Regions from separate parts of the Leclercia sp. G3L genome, predicted to be linked through region 1. Evidence: predicted binding sites of a transcription regulator. Region 1 holds the regulator's gene; each other region holds the start of a gene.
What was found. Region 1 encodes CRP, which controls carbon source genes, mostly activating them, when cyclic AMP is high. Its sites were predicted from a motif close to ATGTGANNNNNNTCACAT; they were not measured.
Positions count from the first base shown of each region.

Region 1 (4,197 bases):
GCGCCTGATTGACCTTCATGCGTTGCCACGCCAGCGGCGTCGGCTGCGGATCGTCGCTGAGGATCAGGCGGATAGCCTCCTGATCCGCTTCCAGCGCGTCGTGGGCATTCTGCCGCAGAAGCCCGCTCTGCCACTGCGGCCATAGCCAGACCATCCCCCCGAAGGCGATCAGGCAGCCAATCAGGGTATCGGCCAGCCGGGCGACAATAAACTGCTCGCCGTTCAGGGTCAGCAGCTGCAGGGTGTACACCGCCGTGACCGTAAAGCCCACCGTCGCCCAGCCGTAGCTCTTGCGAATGATCAGGTAGCTTACCAGCGTCACCATCAACATCCCGGCAAGGGTGTAGCCTTCCGGGACGTGGAAGTGCAGGGTCACGCCGGCAATAATCAGCCCCGCCAGCGTGCCGGCCGCCCGGTGGAGAATACGCACCCGCGTCGCGCTATAGCCGTTTTGCGTCACCAGCAGCACTGTCATTAAGATCCAGTAGGGTTTCGGCAGGTGCAGCGCCACGCCCATCAGGCTGGCGATACTCAGCATCACGCTGATGCGCGCCGCGTTACGCAGGGCGGCAGACTTCAGCGACAGATAGCTTCTCAGAGCGGGGATCAGCGGCAGGCGTTTCTGCTTGTCCGCCATCAGGTCGCGCGGGTAGAGCGGGCGCTGGGTGCGCAGCACGCGGGCAATACGGCTGAAGTGCCAGGCGCAGAACTGACCCACCGGGTTATCCGGGTGCTGGCGGGCAATTTTCTCCAGGGCGCCGAGCTGCTTGTCCATGGTGAAGCGGGTGGGGTAGCGATGATAGAGAATGTCGTCAGCCAGCACCCGCAGGCGTGCCGCAACGGTCTGCGCGTTCCAGCGGATCACCGCTTCAGCGTGACTGCGCTCCACCAGCTTCTGCACCTCCTTCGGGTGATGCAGGCTGACGGAGATGTGCTCCTGTAGATCCAGCCCCACCTGGAAGGTGCGCAGCAGGCGTTTGTATTCATGATTCCTGTTGGCCGCCAGCATATGCAGCTGTTGGTAACAGAGGCTGATCAGGTCCACTACCTTCTGCTGGCGGGCCAGCAGCGGGGGCAACGATTTTTCAGGGTCGGTGTGCTGCGTCAGCAGGGTGTATTTTGCTTCGCAATAATCCGCCAGCTGTTGATAGAGCATGCTCAGCGACTCACGCAGCGGCTGTTCACGCCACATCCAGAACCAGAACCAGTTAAACAGCCCGTACCAGAGGGTGCCCAGCGTATAGAGGAGTAGCGGTTCCCAGACCGGCATATTCCCCGCCAGGCTCAGGGTAAAGATGGCCGCAATCAGCGAGGCGGGCAGCAGTCGCGCATGCAGGGCGCTGATCTCAGCCGTGACCCCTAGCGTCATCGCCAGCACGGTCAGAATCAGAGGCAGCGGAATATCCCGCGCCAGCAGCAGCTGTACGGCCAGGCTACAGCCCGCGAACAGGCAGCCGCCAATAGTCAGACGTTTAAAGAAGCGCTTATGTGGCGTGCCCAGACCGGCAATGTTGCAGCAGGCAGGAACGAGAGAGAAGAGCAGGCCGTGTTGCAGATGACCGAAGATCAGACCCACAGCCACAGGGAGACACAACACCAGGGTTTGCCGCAGTGCGTAGTTAACTTCCGGGTGATAAATGAGCCTGCGCCACATGGGGATAGAGACAAAAACGGCGTGTCATCGTGCGATGCCACGCCGTTTTAGCGGAATTAACGTGTTCCGTAAACCACGATGGTTTTACCGTGGGCGGAAATCAGGTTTTGATCTTCCAGCATTTTCAGGATACGACCCACTGTCTCACGAGAACATCCGACGATCTGACCAATTTCCTGACGGGTAATTTTAATTTGCATACCGTCCGGGTGGGTCATAGCGTCTGGCTGTTTCGCCAGGTTCAGCAGGGTCTGGGCAATACGGCCCGTTACGTCGAGGAAGGCGAGGTTACCCACTTTCTCGGACGTGACCTGCAGACGGCGAGCCATCTGCGAAGAGAGGCGCATCAGGATATCCGGATTCACCTGGATCAGCTGGCGGAATTTCTTATAAGAGATCTCAGCCACTTCACAGGCCGTTTTTGCACGAACCCAGGCGCTACGCTCCTGACCTTCTTCAAACAGGCCCAGTTCGCCGATAAAGTCTCCCTGATTCAGGTAAGAGAGGATCATCTCTTTGCCTTCTTCATCTTTGATCAGCACTGCCACTGAGCCTTTGACGATGTAGTACAACGTTTCCGCTTTTTCACCCTGGTGAATCAGCGTGCTCTTCGATGGGTACTTATGAATATGGCAATGAGACAAGAACCATTCGAGAGTCGGGTCTGTTTGCGGTTTGCCAAGCACCATGCGCTGTTATCCTCTGTTATAAGCTGTCTCCAGAGTCTGGCTATGTACCTGTACTCTGGGGTTGCAATCGAATTCTTCCCCCTGCCTGGGGTCTGGCTGGCACAATAATTAGCAGCCTGTAATGTGTGATGTCCTCTGCATACATGTGTAACGTCAATGTATTACTGTAGCATCTCGACTGTTTTAGCATAGCTTTTGCCGCGTGTCTCCTGGTGTCTCGCTTCAGCTTGATGCAGGTCGACTTCCGTTGTCAGAATTGTTACTGGCGCGTAATCTGTCAGGAAAAATGCAATCCTGGAGTTAATAAAAATGCAAGCACGTGTGAAATGGGTTGAAGGGCTAACGTTCCTCGGTGAGTCGGCTTCCGGGCACCAGATTTTGATGGACGGTAACTCCGGCGATAAAGCGCCAAGTCCGATGGAAGTGGTCCTGATGGCGGCAGGAGGATGCAGCGCGATCGACGTGGTGTCGATCCTGCAAAAAGGGCGTCACGATGTGACCGACTGTGAAGTGAAACTGACCTCAGAGCGTCGTGAAGAGGCGCCGCGCCTGTTCACCCATATCAACCTTCACTTCGTGGTCACCGGCAAAGCGCTGAAAGACGCGGCGGTATCCCGCGCGGTCGATCTTTCTGCGGAGAAGTACTGCTCCGTGGCGCTGATGCTGGAGAAAGCGGTAAATATTACCCACTCGTATGAAGTGATCGAGGCGTAAGCCTTGCTAAAACGCCGGGCGGCACTTCGTTTGCCCGGCCTACAGAGCCCGTAGGCCCGGTAAGCGTAGCGCCACCGGGCAACAAGGCTTCAATCGATTTTCTTGCCTTCCATCAACCGCTGCACCAGCGGCATCATGATTAACTCCATCGCCAGCCCCATCTTCCCGCCCGGAACCACCAGCGTATTGATATGCGAAATAAACGAACCCTGTAGCATCGCCAGCAGCCAGGGGTAATCGATATTGTCCAGATTGCGGAAATGGATCACCACGAAGCTCTCGTCCAGGGACGGGATAGCCTTGGCGGCAAAGGGGTTCGAGGTGTCTACGGTCGGAACGCGCTGGAAGTTAATGTGGGTGCGGGAAAACTGTGGCGTCAGGAAGTTAATGTAATCTTCCATTGAGCGCACCACGGAGTCCATCACCGCCTCGCGGGAATGACCGCGCTCGCTGGTATCCCGCGTCAGCTTCTGGATCCACTCCAGGTTAACAATCGGCACCACGCCCACCAGCAGATCGACATGGCGCGCCACGTCGTGTTGCGGCGTGACCACCCCGCCATGCAGGCCTTCATAAAACAGCACGTCGGTGGGTTCCGGCAGCGGCTGCCAGGGTGTGAAAGTGCCCGGCACCTGGTTCCAGGGCACCGCTTCGTCATAGGTGTGCAGGTATTTGCGCGCCTGACCGGTGCCGCTTCGCCCGTATTCAGCGAAGGTTTGCTCCAGCAGGCCAAAGTCGTTGGCATCCGGGCCAAAGTAGCTGATGTGTTTGCCGAGATCGCGGGCCTTGCGGATCGCCATATCCATTTCAGGGCGGGTAAAGCGGTGAAAACTGTCGCCTTCCACTTCCGCGGCGCGCAGATGCAGCTGCGAGAAGATCTTACGAAAGGCGAGGCTGGTGGTAGTGGTACCCGCACCACTCGACCCTGTAACGGCAATAACCGGATGTCTGGCGGACATAGCAACTCCCTGAATGGAAAGATGTCGCGGTTAACCGCGAAATTGATTGCGAGGCATGATGTTGACGGTTTCGTGCAGCTCGGACCATACGACCAGCACCTCACCGCTTTGCAGCTGGCGCCTGACGTCGGCAACCTTCTGCTCAAGCGAAAGCTCCTGTTCACCATAATCGGTGCCTTCG
Region 1 covers NZ_CP088265.1:1,558,362-1,562,558, forward strand. The annotation lists gene LRS40_RS08755 (YccS/YhfK family putative transporter) at 1-1,654, opposite strand, end outside; gene crp (cAMP-activated global transcriptional regulator CRP) at 1,711-2,343, opposite strand; gene LRS40_RS08765 (OsmC family protein) at 2,653-3,057, shown strand; gene LRS40_RS08770 (phosphoribulokinase) at 3,147-4,016, opposite strand; gene LRS40_RS08775 (YheU family protein) at 4,047-4,197, opposite strand, start outside.

Region 2 (4,197 bases), 870 kb from region 1:
GATCTCACAAGTTGCAGCGCAGCGTAAAGCACTGGAAGAGGCCGTCTCCATGGCTCTGGAGCTGGCGTCAGCGAAATCCGACGGGGCAGAAGTCGCTGTCAGCAAAACCACCGGCCTGAGCGTCAGCACCCGCTATGGCGAGGTGGAAACCGTTGAATTTAATAGCGATGGCGCGTTAGGGATTACTGTTTATCACCAGAACCGTAAAGGCAGTGCCTCCTCCACCGACCTCAGCCCGGACGCCATAGCGCGTACCGTGCAGGCGGCGCTGGATATCGCCGCCTACACCTCGCCGGATCCTTACGCAGGCGTCGCAGACCGCGAATTGCTGGCTTTTGAGGCCCCGGATCTGGATCTGTTCCACCCGGCAGAAGTGACCCCTGACGAAGCCATTGAGTTCGCGGCTCGTGCGGAACAAGCCTCCCTTAACGCCGATAAGCGCATCACCAACACCGAAGGCGGCAGCTTTAACAGCCACTACGGCATCAAAGTTTTTGGCAACAGCCACGGTATGCTGCAGGGCTACAGCTCCACCCGTCACTCGCTCTCCAGCTGCGTCATCGCCGAAGAGAATGGCGACATGGAGCGCGATTACGCCTACACCATTGGCCGCGCGCTGGGCGATCTTCAGTCGCCGGAGTGGGTTGGGATGGAGTGCGCAAAACGCACATTGTCCCGCCTCGCTCCACGAAAACTGTCTACCATGAAAGCACCGGTGATCTTTGCCAATGAAGTGGCGACCGGGCTGTTCGGGCATCTGGTGGGGGCCATCGCGGGTGGGGCGGTATACCGTAAGTCGACCTTCCTGCTCGACGCGCTGGGCACGCAGATCCTGCCGGAATGGCTGACCATTGAAGAGCATCCGCACCTGCTGAAAGGGCTGGCCTCCACGCCGTTCGACAGCGAAGGCGTGCGCACGGAGCGTCGCGATATCATCAAAGACGGCATCCTGACCCAGTGGCTGCTGACCAGCTACTCCGCGCGCAAACTGGGGCTGCAAAGCACCGGCCATGCGGGCGGCATCCACAACTGGCGGATCCCTGGCCGCGGCCTGAGCTTTGAGCAGATGCTGAAAGAGATGGGCACCGGGCTGGTAGTGACCGAGTTGATGGGCCAGGGCGTCAGCGGCGTCACCGGCGACTACTCGCGCGGGGCGTCCGGCTTCTGGGTCGAGAACGGTGAAATTCAGTATCCGGTGAGCGAAATTACCATCGCCGGCAACTTAAAGGATATGTGGCGCAATATCGTGACGGTGGGTAACGATATTGAAACCCGCAGCAATATCCAGTGCGGATCGGTGCTGTTACCGGAGATGAAGATCGCCGGTCAGTAATACCCGTCATACTTCACGGTGCAGATGCGTTGGCTGCGTGCGCTCACCCCGGTCACTTACTTATGTAAGCTCCCGGGGATTCACGCGCTTGCCGCCTTCCTGCAACGCGAATTATTTAGGGTATTAGTCTTTTTTTAATAATAAAAAAGGAAGTGAGCAATGCGTAAAAACCTGTTAGCCATCCTCGCAGCCTCAACGCTGGTATTGAGTTCGTCGGTGTTTGCCGACCTGGAAGATAATATGGACACCCTCAGCGAAAACCTGAAGGTGGTGCAGAAAACGGACAATGCGGCGGAGATGAAAGGCGCCCTGACCAAAATGCGCGCTGCTGCGGTAGATGCGCAAAAAGAGACCCCGCCGAAGCTGGAAGGCAAAGCGGAAGACAGCGCGGAGATGAAAGATTACCGTCACGGTCTGGAGACGCTGGTCGGGCAGATTGACGGCGCGCTGAAGCTGGCCAACGAAGGCAAAGTGAAAGAGGCGCAGGCGGCAGCCGACGGGTTTGTCACCACGCGCAATACTTATCACAAAAAATACCGTTAATGGGTGCCTGAGCCGCACGTCCTCTCCCCGTGTTGCGGAGGCGTACTAAACGCCTCCGCATGTTTGCTCCCTACGATCCGGAGCGACAGTCCATTTGCGCAATCACTTCAAGCGAACCGTTTCGAAAACGGATCTCGCACAGTGTCTTCCGCGTCACCAGCGTTAAGATGATTATTGTCAAAGAAATAATCATCAAAACCCCGATACTGGGATCTCTGCGTTTCATGGATGCCTCCTTGCTTTTTAAGCGGGTAAGGCAACGAACTTCACGTGTTCGGACGTGTCGTTTCGGGCCCCATCCCTGATTTTTTGTCAGGTGGGGCTTTCCACTTCCCGTCCCATGCAAGAGACGGTCAGTCTCAAGCACCCACGGCCACTCTACCCAATCCGCATAAGAAAACCTTATCCAGCTCACATTTCTACGAGTCTGCTCGTAAACTTTTTCACCTCCACAACCCCGCTTTACCCGCTCAGGAGCGTGATATTCATCACGTTAGACCAGCGAAAAATCATCATTCAGCGCAATTATGTGGCACAGATCACTGGCGCCGCTCTCCTTTCCACTTCGAAGTGGAAAACAACTCGCTACAAACCCATAACAGCGGGCGTTAGTTTTATCCCAGAGCCAATAACGGGGTAAGACGAGTGATTAACGGAACGGTAATAAACGACACTGGAGACCAGGCGGCGCAAACTGAACAGCTGGCCGACACCATGCTCAAGCAGACCTTCACGCTGCTTAGTCATCACCACATTATCCCCAATGCCGTTCAGGAGCAGATGCTGACCTCCCACGTTCGCGCCATGGCGCACCGGTCGGTGACCGGCGAGCCGCTGCCGGAGGTCGAGGCTGACCTGTTTGACGAAATTTCACCTGAATCAATGCGGCTTGCCCGCGAAGTCGTGGCGCAGTTTGGCAACCTTCCTGATGAAGAAGCCTGGCTGCTCTCCGTCCACTTTGAAGTCGCAAAAGACAACCTTTAAGGAGCACATCATGGAACAAATTACAGTCGTTATCGGCGATCGCCTGGGTAAAGGTCAGAAGGTTGCAGCAGGCGTTGAAAAAGCGGGTGGCCGCGCAGTGGTGGTACCAGGCGTGGCGGCGGACATGAAGCTGGGTGACGTGATGAAGGCGGAAAACGCCACCTTCGGCATCTCCTTCTGCGGCAGCGGCGGCGCGGGTGCCATCACCGCTCAGACCAAATATGGCTACAAAGCCAAGTACGGCATGCGTTCCGTGGAAGAGGGCGTGACCGCCATCAACGAAGGCTGCAACGTGCTGGGCTTTGGCTTTATGGATAAAGAAGAGCTGGGCGAGCGTCTGGTACAGGCCTGGAAGAAGAAGCACGGCGCATAAGCATGAAAGAACAGTTCACCACCACGGTGAGAGTGAAAGGCAAGGGTGACGCCAAAGCGCGCGCCTTTGCCGACGCGCTGAACCACGTTCAGGCCGCGGTGATGAAAGCATCGCCGCATATCTTACTGCGTATTGAGCCACAGGATGTGCAGGTTGTTCAGGCGCAAGAAGCGGTGCGTAAAGAGGCGTTTCTGTTCTTCTTTTTGCGCCGGGAAAGACGCACCTACAGCGTGGAGCTGGACGTGACCGTCAACGTGACTGCCATCAATCTGGACCAGGTGGACTTTGTCACGCAACGCTGATTCTTACTAATAGGGCAGACTAATGTTCCTGATAATTTTAATAAAATCGCTCATCATCGGCGGCCTGGTTGGCGTCGGCGTGGGCGCCGGGGCTGCACGCATGTTTCATGCGCCTACCACACAGGGTATGGGCGCGTTTCGTACGTTGGGGGAGCTGAACTCCTGTGAGGGAGACCCAGCGTCTCACTTCTCCTTTGGGTTAGGCTTCTTCTTCAACGCCTGGGCTTCGTCGGTTGCGGCGGGCTCCTTCACCCAGGACGTTGACCACCGCATCATCCCGAACTGGGGTGCCGCGGCGCTGATGATCAAAAACCGCAACGTCGGCGAGACGCTGCACGATCCCCGCAAAATGGCGATCGCCTGCGGCGTGATCGGCATGATTGTCGTCACCTTCCTGAACCTCACCGCGTCGTCCGTTCCTGCTGCGCTTCAGGTGACCGCCGTGAAGGTGCTGGTACCTGCCGCTAACCTGCTGGTGAACACCGTGATGCCGGTGATCTTCTGGCTGGCGGCTATCGATGCGGGTAAAAAATCGGGCTTCTGGGCCACCGTCTTTGGCGGCGCGGCGCAATTGATTATGGGTAACGCCGTACCGGGCCTGGTGCTGGGGATCCTGATCGGTAAAGGCGTGGAAGAGAGCGGCTGGAACCACGTCACCAAAG
Region 2 covers NZ_CP088265.1:688,058-692,254, reverse strand. The annotation lists gene pmbA (metalloprotease PmbA) at 1-1,333, shown strand, start outside; gene cybC (cytochrome b562) at 1,493-1,876, shown strand; gene LRS40_RS04670 (Hok/Gef family protein) at 1,947-2,069, opposite strand; gene LRS40_RS04665 (glycine dehydrogenase) at 2,522-2,860, shown strand; gene LRS40_RS04660 (glycine-rich SFCGS family protein) at 2,871-3,233, shown strand; gene LRS40_RS04655 (DUF4312 family protein) at 3,236-3,535, shown strand; gene LRS40_RS04650 (DUF4311 domain-containing protein) at 3,558-4,197, shown strand, end outside.
Region 2: the regulator CRP is predicted to act here: its motif matches at 2,404-2,421, upstream of LRS40_RS04665 (glycine dehydrogenase).

Region 3 (4,197 bases), 1.8 Mb from region 1:
AACTATCGATGCGCTGCAAAACGCCTTCGATCTGGCGAGCAGCAGCTATCGTCAGGGGATCGCCACCTTTATCGACGTGCTGGATGCCCAGCGTCAGCTGGCTCAGGCGCAGCAGCAGCGGGATCAGGCCCGGGTCCAGAGCGCGCTGGATCTGGTGGCGCTCTATAAAGCTCTCGGCGGGGGCTGGGAGCCGTATCAGCAGGTTCAGCTGCCGGACTACGCCGTCTTTGGCGACGCCCCGCGCGGATAAGTTCAGAGGATTGGGCAAGAAACGGGCAGGAACCGCACATTCGCCATCGGCGTGAGCCGGGTATAACTATCGGGTACTCAACACACGAGGAGCGTCAAATGCGATATCAAAAACTGGGTAATACCGGCCTGTTTGTTTCTGAACTCTGCCTCGGCACCATGACCTTCGGCGGCGAAGGCGGCATGTGGGGCAAAATCGGTCAACTCCAGCAGCAGGAGGCCGAACAGCTGATCGGGCGCGCGCTGGACGCGGGGATCAATTTTATCGATACCGCCAACGTCTATTCAGAAGGGCGTTCGGAAGCAATCACCGGCCAGGCGCTGAAGAACCTGAAGATACCGCGCGAAAACGTGGTGGTGGCGACCAAAGTCTTTGGCGAGACGGGCACCGCCGGGGTGAACTCCCGCGGCAGTTCCCGCTATCACATCATCAGCAGCGTGAAGGAGAGTCTGCGCCGCATGCAGCTGGAGCACATCGATCTCTATCAGCTGCACGGTTTCGACCCGGCCACCCCCATCGAAGAAATGCTCTATGCCCTGGATAACCTTGTCCAGCACGGCCACGTGCGTTATATCGGCGTTTCCAACTGGGCGGCCTGGCAGATTGTGAAAGCGCTGGGGATCTCCGAGCGGCTGGGGCTGGCCCGTTTTGCCTCCCTGCAGGCTTACTACACCATCGCGGGCCGCGATCTTGAACGCGAGCTGGTGCCGATGTTGCAAAGTGAGAAGGTGGGGTTAATGGTCTGGAGCCCACTGGCAGGCGGGCTGCTGAGCGGCAAATATGGCCGCGACGGCCAGGTGCAGGGCGGTGGCCGCCGCCAGGAGTTTGACTTCCCGCCGGTGGATAAAGCGCGGGCATTTGACTGCGTGGACGTGATGCGCAACATTGCCGACAGCAAAGGGGTTTCGGTCGCGCAGATTGCCCTCGCCTGGCTGCTCCATCAGCCGGTGGTCAGCAGCGTGATTGTGGGGGCGAAGCGGGTGGATCAGCTGGACGACAATATCGCCGCGACGGCGATTCACCTCAGCGATGACGAGCTGAAACAGCTGGATGCGGTGAGCGCGCTGCCACGTGAATATCCTGGCTGGATGCTGGAGCGGCAGGGGGAGTATCGCCGTAATCAGCTGGCGCAGCAGTAACCCTGTTCAGGCTGCAGAGAAGCCGGGTGGCGGCTGCGCCTTACCCGGCCTACAAACGGCCCGTAGGCCCGGCAAGCGTAGCGCCGCCGGGCATTGCCGCACGCAACAGCAGTAACAGCCAATAAAAAAGCGGGCTATCAGGCCCGCTTTTTTTATTTCGCATTCTGCAATCAGTTCAGACGAACCGGCATACCGGAACGGTTGTTGATCGCTTGCTCAACGATGGTCGCATCCACGTCCTGCTGGCCGGTGATAGCCTGCACGTTGCTGGTCAGGGTGACCGGCACGGTGACGTTATTGTCGATCTGCTCTTCGCTGGTGGACAACGGGTTATGCACTTCGAGGTAACGGCTGCCATCCGGCTCGGTGGTCGCTTTTACCGGCTCGTTGATGAACTGTACGCGGGTGCCAACCGGCACGTTCTCGAACAGGAACTTGATGTCGTCGTTACGCAGACGCACACAGCCGTGGCTCACGCGCAGGCCGATACCGAAGTTGGCGTTGGTGCCGTGGATCGCATACAGACGACCGATATACAGCGCGTACAGACCCATCGGGTTATCCGGGCCGGCAGGCACAACGGCTGGCAGCGGCTCGCCTGCGGCAATGTACTCGGCGTGCATTTTCGCGGTTGGGGTCCAGGTTGGGCCGGCTTTCTTACGCTCAACCTTGGTGGTCCAGTTCATCGGGGTATCTTTCCCCAGCTGGCCGATACCGATTGGCAGCACGATCACCGTGTTGGTGCCTTTCGGGTAGTAGTACAGACGCATTTCGGCACTGTTGATCACGATGCCTTCATGCACGGTGTCCGGCAGGATCAGCTGCTGAGGAATGTTCAGCACGGTACCGCCTTTCGGCAGATAAGGGTCAACACCCGGGTTGGCTTCCATCATGTTGGAGAGGCCGAGCTGATATTCTGCTGCGAAATATTCCAGCGGCTGGGTGTTACCTTCTTCAATGGTCACAACCTGGTTCTGACCCACCAGACGGCTACCGTCGGTTGGCAGTGGATAGGTGACAGCAGAAGCGGTCTTGCAAAACCCTACTACGGCAAACGCCGCCGCAAAAAGCGAAGTTAATTTCATATTCATGGTGTGCGAGGTATCTGTGCCACTTGGCAGGTTGTTTAAAAGTCTGAACGGTTTAGGGAGCGCATTATATGTGCATTCCTGACCGCATGGAATTCGGATGTGTACTAAATCACACTTTTTTCCGTTTCGTTAAAGTTTAGCGTTATGTTGTTACACGGGATCTCATTTCGGAATTGTGGCATAATGCCGGGTTTATCACACTTCTCGCAGGAATCTCCCGTGTTAGTTACCAGCAACGTCACTATGCAGTTTGGCAGTAAGCCGCTGTTCGAAAACATTTCCGTCAAATTTGGCGGCGGCAACCGTTACGGCCTGATTGGTGCCAACGGTAGCGGAAAATCCACCTTCATGAAGATCCTCGGCGGCGATTTAGAGCCGACGCTGGGCAACGTTTCTCTCGATCCGAACGAGCGCATCGGTAAGCTGCGTCAGGATCAGTTCGCCTTTGAAGCGTTCACCGTTCTTGACACGGTGATCATGGGCCACGGTGAGCTGTGGGAAGTGAAGCAGGAGCGCGACCGCATCTATGCCCTTGCCGAAATGAGCGAAGAAGACGGCTATAAAGTGGCCGACCTCGAAGTGCAGTACGGCGAAATGGACGGCTACTCTGCCGAGTCCCGTGCCGGTGAGCTGCTGCTGGGCGTGGGCATTCCGGTTGAACAGCACTACGGTCTGATGAGCGAAGTCGCGCCAGGCTGGAAGCTGCGTGTTCTGCTGGCTCAGGCGCTGTTCTCTAACCCGGATATCCTGCTGCTCGACGAACCGACGAACAACCTGGACATCGATACCATTCGCTGGCTGGAGCAGACGCTGAACGAGCGTAACAGCACCATGATCATCATCTCGCACGACCGTCACTTCCTGAACATGGTCTGCACCCACATGGCGGATCTGGACTACGGCGAGCTGCGCGTCTATGCAGGCAACTACGACGAGTACATGACCGCCGCGACCCAGGCGCGTGAGCGTCTGCTGGCCGACAACGCCAAGAAAAAGGCGCAGATTGCGGATCTGCAATCCTTCGTCAGCCGCTTCAGCGCCAACGCCTCCAAATCGCGTCAGGCCACCTCGCGTGCCCGTCAGATCGACAAAATCAAGCTGGATGAAGTTAAAGCCTCCAGCCGTCAGAACCCGTTCATCCGCTTCGAGCAGGACAAGAAGCTGTTCCGTAATGCGTTGGCCGTCGAAGAGCTGTCAAAAGGTTTCGATAACGGTCCGCTGTTTAAGAATTTCAACCTGCTGCTGGAAGTGGGCGAGAAGATCGCCATTCTGGGTGCCAACGGCGTGGGTAAATCCACCATGCTGAAGACCCTGGTAGGTGAACTGGCCCCGGATAACGGCACCGTAAAATGGTCCGAGAACGCGCAGATTGGTTATTACGCGCAGGATCACGCCGAAGATTTCGACAACGATCTGACCGTTTTCGACTGGATGAGCCAGTGGAAATCAGAAGGCGATGACGAGCAGGTGGTGCGCAGCTTCCTCGGCCGTCTGCTGTTCAGCCAGGACGACATCAAAAAGCCGGCGAAGGTGCTCTCCGGTGGTGAGAAAGGCCGTATGCTCTTCGGCAAGCTGATGATGCAGAAACCGAACATCCTGGTGATGGACGAACCGACCAACCACCTGGACATGGAATCGATCGAATCGCTGAACATGGCGCTGGAGATGTATCAGGGCACCCTGATCTTCGTCTCTCACGACCGTGAGTTTGTGAGCT
Region 3 covers NZ_CP088265.1:4,540,190-4,544,386, reverse strand. The annotation lists gene LRS40_RS23265 (efflux transporter outer membrane subunit) at 1-250, shown strand, start outside; gene LRS40_RS23260 (aldo/keto reductase) at 349-1,389, shown strand; gene ldtB (L,D-transpeptidase) at 1,560-2,480, opposite strand; gene LRS40_RS23250 (ABC-F family ATPase) at 2,700-4,197, shown strand, end outside.
Region 3: the regulator CRP is predicted to act here: its motif matches at 2,578-2,595, upstream of LRS40_RS23250 (ABC-F family ATPase).